2 regions of the Enterobacter sp. SA197 genome follow, and region 1 is predicted to be linked to the other one. Evidence: predicted binding sites of a transcription regulator. Region 1 holds the regulator's gene; the other holds the start of a gene.
What was found. Region 1 encodes Fur, which represses iron uptake genes when iron is present. Its sites were predicted from a motif close to ATAATAATGAGAACNACTATCAA; they were not measured.

Region 1 (3,810 bases):
TTATCTCTCTGAAAAGACGAACTGATTAAAAACCCGGCGACCGGTCGCCATAACGCGCCCGGGCGTTGGCGTCCCTGCATCGCTGATGTATGATGGCGCGCTAATCAGCCCGGGCAATGACCCGATTGCTTGTACTTCCCGTAGTATCCTTAAACCATGGCTAAAGAACAAACGGACCGCACGACACTAGATCTGTTCGCGAATGAGCGTCGCCCGGGACGTCCCAAAACCAATCCGCTCTCTCGCGACGAGCAATTACGCATTAACAAGCGTAACCAGCTTAAACGCGATAAATTTCGTGGGCTTAAACGCGTCGAATTGAAAATAAATGCTGAGGCAGTGGACGCACTGAATGCCCTGGCAGACGCGCGTCAAATGAGCCGCAGTGAACTCATTGAAGAGATGTTGCTGGAACAGCTCAAAGCGCTGAACAGCATTGATTACTCTGAATCTTCGTCTGATTAACGCTTTCATGTAGCAGAGAGTGCAGTCCGAGGCGATTGCAGTTTCCGCGCGCTTCTCCTATCTGCTATGATTGCCCTTATCCGTGGGCTAAACGCCACCACCATATCATTAAGTTTCAAGAGGTTATTTTACTCATGGCAATCACTGGCATTTTTTTCGGCAGCGACACCGGTAATACCGAAAACATCGCAAAAATGATTCAGGCGCAGCTTGGTAAAGATGTTGCGGATGTTCACGATATTGCGAAGAGCAGCAAAGAAGATCTGGAAGGTTACGATATTCTGTTGCTGGGTATTCCAACCTGGTATTACGGCGAAGCACAGTGTGACTGGGACGACTTTTTCCCGACGCTGGAAGAGATTGATTTCAATGGAAAGCTGGTTGCCCTTTTTGGTTGCGGTGACCAGGAAGATTATGCCGAATACTTCTGTGATGCACTGGGGACTATCCGTGACATCATCGAACCGCGCGGCGCGGTCATCGTTGGTCACTGGCCGACAGAAGGTTACCATTTTGAAGCGTCCAAAGGCCTTGCTGACGATGATCACTTTGTAGGTCTGGCTATTGATGAAGATCGTCAACCGGAGCTCACCGCGGGTCGCGTCGAAAAATGGGTGAAACAGATTTCTGAAGAGCTGAACCTTACCGCAATTATTAATGCCTGACAGTATATGGCGCAATCTACATGTTGCGCCTTATTGATAGTTAAAACCAATGGAAATAATTGCTACATTTTTTTAACTTTTGCCGCCAGCACTGTACAATATGGCCTGGTTGAAACGGATACCGCATGACTTTGTTGGCGCTACCACGTTTTATACGCTTACTTTACTTGAGGACTTGCAGTTTTCATTTAGACATGGCAGTTCTATAATGAGACGCATTTCCCAGAGCATTCCTTGTAGCTTCCCTCCCCGGAAGCGAATCGTTTAGCAACAGGACAGATTCCGCATGACTGACAACAATACCGCATTAAAGAAGGCCGGCCTGAAAGTCACGCTTCCTCGCTTGAAAATCCTGGAAGTGCTTCAGGAGCCGGACAACCATCATGTCAGTGCGGAAGATTTATATAAGCGCCTTATCGATATGGGCGAAGAGATCGGGCTGGCAACGGTTTACCGTGTACTGAACCAGTTTGATGATGCCGGGATCGTAACCCGCCATAATTTCGAAGGCGGCAAATCTGTCTTTGAACTGACTCAGCAGCATCACCATGACCACCTGATTTGCCTCGACTGTGGCAAAGTGATTGAATTCAGTGATGACTCCATTGAAGCCCGGCAGCGTGAAATTGCCTCCCAACACGGCATTCGCCTGACGAACCATAGCCTGTACCTCTACGGCCATTGCGCTGAAGGCGACTGCCGCAGCGATGAAAACGCCCACGAGATTGCTAAGTAATCTTCCGTAAACGTAAAAAGCCAACCTGAAGGTTGGCTTTTTTATTGGTTTACCCTGGGTGGCTACTGCGTATTGTTGCTACGAATTTCCTGCCAGATACGATCGCAGTTGGCTTTTACCGCCTGACCATTCCCCGTATGGGTGGCTTCAAGGCACTGCTGATAATCCAGGGTGCGTACCGACTCTTCGTGGGCAAATTGTTGATGCGCCTTTTCTGACTTCAGCACTTCCAGCACGCTACGGCAGGCTTCAAGTTTTTCCGATGAACCTTCTGCAGTATTAATACAGGCACTATAAGCCGCTCTCAAACGCATATCTTCTTTCGGCGCCTGAGGTTGCTGTACGCAGGCGGTAAGCCCCAGAACCATAAACAGAGTCATTATACTTTTATTCATGTTGCCCTACCCTCGCCTCAGAAAATCGTAAAAGGTGCAATGACGATAAATTTCACGTCGCGCTCATCCTGGAAGATGTTGTTGTAACCCCCACCCCAGCTTGGAATATCGGAGTGATTATCGAACTGGGTAAAGTGCAGCTTAAATAATGTGCCTTTCGCCATGCCGTCCTGCAGGGTATAAACCACATCCAGGCTGTAAGCGGATTCCTTAATTGAATTGCCGGCCTTATAGTATTTATCGCCAGACGAAACGTTGGATGGTTTGGCATCCCAGCCATAAACATATGAGGCACCTACCGCCCAGCCCGGAAGATTTAAATCTTTCAAATCATACATAGCGCCAACAAATACCGCTTTTTCATTATGGGCGTTAAAGTCAGAACGATTATCCCACCAGATATCCAGTCGGCCATTTGACGAGCCATAAAGTGGTGTCATACGTGAGTTGAAATTTCCCTGCCGGCCGTCCGCTTTTACCCATGTGCCCTCCAGACGTAAATCAACGGGCCCTGCGGCATAATTAAAGGTCAGCGCCTGTAACCAGGCCGTACCATCATAAATATCATTGATAGTGTGATTAGATGCTTTATCACGTGAGCTGTAGAACTGATAGCTTGTAGACAGCGGACTCCCAGCAATATCAAATTTATAACTGGCTTTCGCGAAGTACTGATCTACATAGCCCTGTGCCTGTCCAAATGCCGCTTCTAAAATGAAATCATTTTTAAAATCATATTGCGCGCCAATGGAGTGGACATAATCAATTTTACTCACGCCATCATTCTGGTAAAAATTATCGGTTTCGTTATACCAGGGGGCCTTATATTCATTGGCCCACATATAGGAGAAACTCAGGGTACCGCAATCTTCATAGTCGAGATTTACGCCAATTTCCGTACCTTGATACGTACCCGGCATAAAACTCCAGTTGGACGCCAGTAGCGTCTGACCGGTGGGCTGGATATAGCCCGCTCTGGCCCATAACGGCCCGTACTTAAATTTTGCCGCAGCAGTATAGAGACTTGCCCCACTTCGGTCTCCAGCCCAGTCTTCATCATAGACCTTATGGCTGTTAGAAAACGCCATTTCATTAGGATGTGCGCTACCTGAAGATTCGGCCATTTCAATAGCTGCAAATGCCGCAACGTCGAAACCAAACATATCTGCTGCATAACCAGACTGGAAATCGAGATTGGTATTCCAGGTAGAATGCGCCAGATTGGTTTTATATTTATTACCATCAGTGACATCTTTACGGTCGCGTTCACGCTGCCAGTAATAGACACCGCCAGTAAGTGTAGAATCTTCAACAAACCCTGCGGCCCTGGCCACCGGGGGTGCTATTAAAGCTGATAGTGTTGTTGTACCGACAATAGCTAATGCTATCGCCTTACGTTTAGCGGTAAACGCGATCATAATTGTTCCTCTTTGACTAAATACAAAAATGCTGTGCAAAGGCAGGCAGCAAGAAAATAAGCATAAAAAAATGGCAAAGTGTGGCTGCAAACTTCTTTCACACCACGAATCAAGGTTATTTTTACCGACTA
Region 2 (3,810 bases), 2.4 Mb from region 1:
TTTCCGCTGCAGAATCCGACTCCGGTGAAGCAGAAAAAAACAGTAATTTAACTCAGGGAAAAACAACTCTCTCTGATTACGCCAGCGACATATTAGCCAGTGTGACGCGTACCGGGCAATCGCGGAATATGTTACTTGAGGAACGCGACCGACATATAAAAGATCGATTATTTCGCGTCGTTAAAATCGATACTTTTGCCAGACTACTTAATGATTTACAGGCTGAAGGCGAGATCGACGCTCAGACATTAAGTCAAATTATTGCCGACAAAACCAAAGAAATTAATGATGCGGGTAATGAAATTTGGCTTAATCTCATAACCCGCGAAAAAGATATGCCTTTGTTTTATAAACTTGGGGATGAATAGCGTGAAAGACGTTGAAGATAACGACGTTTATTTGGTTTTCGACAACCATAAAAGCGACGAATTTATCTTAAAGCAAAATATTGAAGCGTTAATTCAAAGTAAGAATGCCGCTATCCAGCGCATCGCCCACGAACTGGTTTCCATCCCGGCCGCGCTGGTACGTCTGAAATGGCAAAACCGCCGTGAAATCTACGCGCTTCAGGTAAAAGAAGAGATTTATGGTGCTGCCATCAATGCCATCATTGAAGCGCGACCTGAATTACATGACAAAATCATGGCCAGGCTGGAAGCGAACTATCAGTATATCCTTGCACGCGAAGCTGCAACGCTGCGCATCAGTCGTAAGCTCGCAGATGAAGAATACCGCACGGCGATGGTGACCACGGTCGCCCTGGAAGAGCGCGCGGCCTCCCCGCAAGATGAAGCCTCCCTGCCCGCCGTAAGACCTGCGGTGGAATAACCCTTCCCTGACCCCTGGTTCCCCCCGAATTAAGCGTGAAATATTCTGTTAACGGTTGGTCTTTTAATAAAAATTAAAAATGATGTAGTCACGCTCAAATTAAGGTTTCTCCGGCGGCTTTACGCGCAAAAAAAGGCCTGCGTCATGCAGGCCTTTTCAGTAAAACAGAAACTATTTAGCAGCGGCCGCGACCTCTTCGCCTACCAGACCAATTTTGAGATAACCCGCCTGATGAAGGGTATCCATGACTTTCATCATGGTTTCGTAGTCGACCGTCTTATCCGCACGGAAGAAGATGGTGGTCTCTTTTTTTCCTTCTGTCACAGCATTCAGCGCACTCACCATCGTTTCGTCCGTCACCGGATCGTTACCGATAAACATAGTGTTATCCGCTTTGACAGAAAGATAAACCGGTTTTTCCGGACGGGGTTGCGGCTGGCTGGAAGAGGCTGGCAGATTCACTTTGACATCGACGGTAGCAAGCGGAGCCGCCACCATAAAGATAATCAGCAGAACCAACATCACGTCGATAAACGGCGTCACGTTGATCTCGTGCATTTCGCCATTATCGTCCAGGTTTTCGTTTAGACGCATTGCCATGAGACATCAACCTACTCGTAATTTCTGGGCCGTATGGACGGGTTTAGCAGACGAGCTGGCCGCCAGGTCCAGATCGCGGCTTTGTAACAGCAGAACCTGCGCAGCAACATCGCCAAGGGTCGCTTTATAGCCGCCGATCATACGGGCGAAAATGTTATAGATGACTACGGCTGGAATTGCCGCGACAAGACCAATGGCTGTTGCCAGCAGCGCTTCGGCAATACCAGGAGCCACGACGGCAAGGTTTGTGGTCTGCGTCTGAGCAATACCAATAAAGCTGTTCATGATCCCCCACACGGTGCCGAACAGGCCGACAAACGGGGAGATAGCGCCTATGGTCGCAAGGAAGCCATTGCCACGGCCCATATGACGGCCGGTTGCAGCAACCCGGCGTTCGAGACGAAAACCAGTACGCTCTTTGATCCCTTCGTTATCTTCGCTACCGGCGGATAACTCCAGTTCGTTCTGCGCTTCGTTAATCAGCTGAGTGCTCAGGCTGCGGGCGTGGAAAGAGGCGGCGATGTCGCTGGCCTGATCCAGAGAACGCACGTCAGAAAGCAACTGCTGCTCACGCTTGAGGCGGCGCTTTTGCGAAAGTAATTCCACGCTTTTACTAAAGAAGATGGCCCATGTAACTACTGATGCCAGAATCAACCCGATCATCACAATCTTCACGACGATGTCGGCATGTTGATACATACCCCAAACGGAAAGATCCGTCTGCATCAAATTATTACCCACTGTGTTTCTCCAGGACGCCTATCACAAAATCTGAATATAATAATATCAAATCGACGTCGAATTGATAGTAGTTCTCATTAGTATTTACATACTGCCCTAATGCCCCCGCTTTTTCTTTGCGGTTACGCAGTAAAAAGTCCCGCCGGGCGATATTCAGGGAATTTTATACTTTATAACCGTGTCGACGGTGCATCGCCGGGCAATCATGGTAGTCTGGACATCCAGACGTATAAAACAGGTGAAGTGAACATGACGGCGAAGAAAATGGATACCGCCCTGGTCAACGCAGGGCGCAGCAAAAAATACACCCAGGGCGCGGTAAATAGCGTCATTCAGCGAGCTTCTTCACTCGTGTTCGACAGTGTGGAGGCCAAGAAGCATGCCACCCGCAATCGTGCAAAAGGCGAGTTGTTTTATGGCCGTCGGGGCACGCTGACTCATTTTTCATTGCAGGAAGCCATGTGCGAACTGGAAGGCGGGGCAGGCTGCGCCCTGTTCCCGTGTGGTGCGGCAGCCGTTGCGAATACTATTCTGGCGTTCGTCAGCCAGGGCGATCATATTCTCGTGACTAACACGGCCTATGAACCCACCCAGGATTTCAGTACCAAAGTCCTTGCCAAACTGGGGGTCACCACCGGTTGGTTCGACCCGCTAATTGGCGCAGGCATCGCAGAGCTGATTCAACCAAACACGAAAGTGGTGTTTCTCGAATCTCCAGGCTCCATCACCATGGAAGTGCACGACGTCCCTGCCATTGTTGCCGCGGTACGGCGCGTTGCCCCAGAAGCCATTATCATGATCGACAACACCTGGGCTGCGGGCATTCTGTTTAAAGCACTGGAATTTGATATAGATATTTCTCTTCAGGCGGCGACCAAATACCTGATAGGTCATTCAGACGGGATGATAGGCACCGCCGTCGCCAATGCTCGTTGTTGGGATCAACTGCGTGAGAATGCCTATTTAATGGGGCAGATGGTCGATGCCGACACCGCCTATATGACCAGCCGCGGTCTGCGTACGCTCGGTGTGCGGCTGCGTCAGCACCATGAAAGCAGCGTCAAGGTCGCCGAGTGGCTGGCCTCCCATCCGCAGGTGGCACGCGTCAACCATCCAGCCTTGCCCGGCAGCAAAGGGCACGAATTCTGGAAGCGGGATTTCAGTGGCAGCAGCGGCCTCTTCTCATTTGTCCTGAATAAACGCCTTAACGATAACGAACTGGCCACCTTTCTCGACCAGTTTACCCTCTTTGCGATGGCCTACTCCTGGGGCGGTTTTGAATCACTCATTCTGGCCAATCAGCCGGAACAGATTGCGGCGATTCGCCCCCAGGGCCAGGTGGATTTTGAGGGTACGCTCATTCGGTTGCATATTGGTTTAGAAAACGTTGATGATTTAATCGAGGATTTAGCAGCAGGGTTTCAACGCATCGTGTAGATTGATAAGGCTGGTTAAAAATTCTCTTTATGCCAGCAGATAACTCTGTATTAATTGCGCCCGGGATCAAGGTGTTTCGGGCAATAAACGCGTACAATAGCCTCTTCTAAGCGGTACCACAGGAAAGTCCATGGTTGTAATTCAAGACATTATCGCTGCGCTCTGGCAACACGACTTTGCAGCGCTGGCGAACCCACATGTGGT

Region 2: the regulator Fur is predicted to act here: its motif matches at 2,231-2,253, upstream of exbB (tol-pal system-associated acyl-CoA thioesterase).

Annotation. Positions count from the first base shown of each region.
Region 1 is NZ_CP096393.1:1,548,076-1,551,885, reverse strand. Features, by position in the region: gene ybfF (esterase) at 1-25, shown strand, start outside; gene ybfE (LexA regulated protein) at 157-465, shown strand; gene fldA (flavodoxin FldA) at 600-1,130, shown strand; gene fur (ferric iron uptake transcriptional regulator) at 1,417-1,866, shown strand; gene chiQ (ChiQ/YbfN family lipoprotein) at 1,929-2,261, opposite strand; gene chiP (chitoporin ChiP) at 2,279-3,679, opposite strand.
Region 2 is NZ_CP096393.1:4,189,080-4,192,889, forward strand. Features, by position in the region: gene M1D91_RS19590 (hypothetical protein) at 1-368, shown strand, start outside; gene M1D91_RS19595 (cytoplasmic protein) at 370-828, shown strand; gene exbD (TonB system transport protein ExbD) at 1,000-1,428, opposite strand; gene exbB (tol-pal system-associated acyl-CoA thioesterase) at 1,435-2,169, opposite strand; gene metC (cystathionine beta-lyase) at 2,419-3,606, shown strand; gene M1D91_RS19615 (DedA family protein) at 3,737-3,810, shown strand, end outside.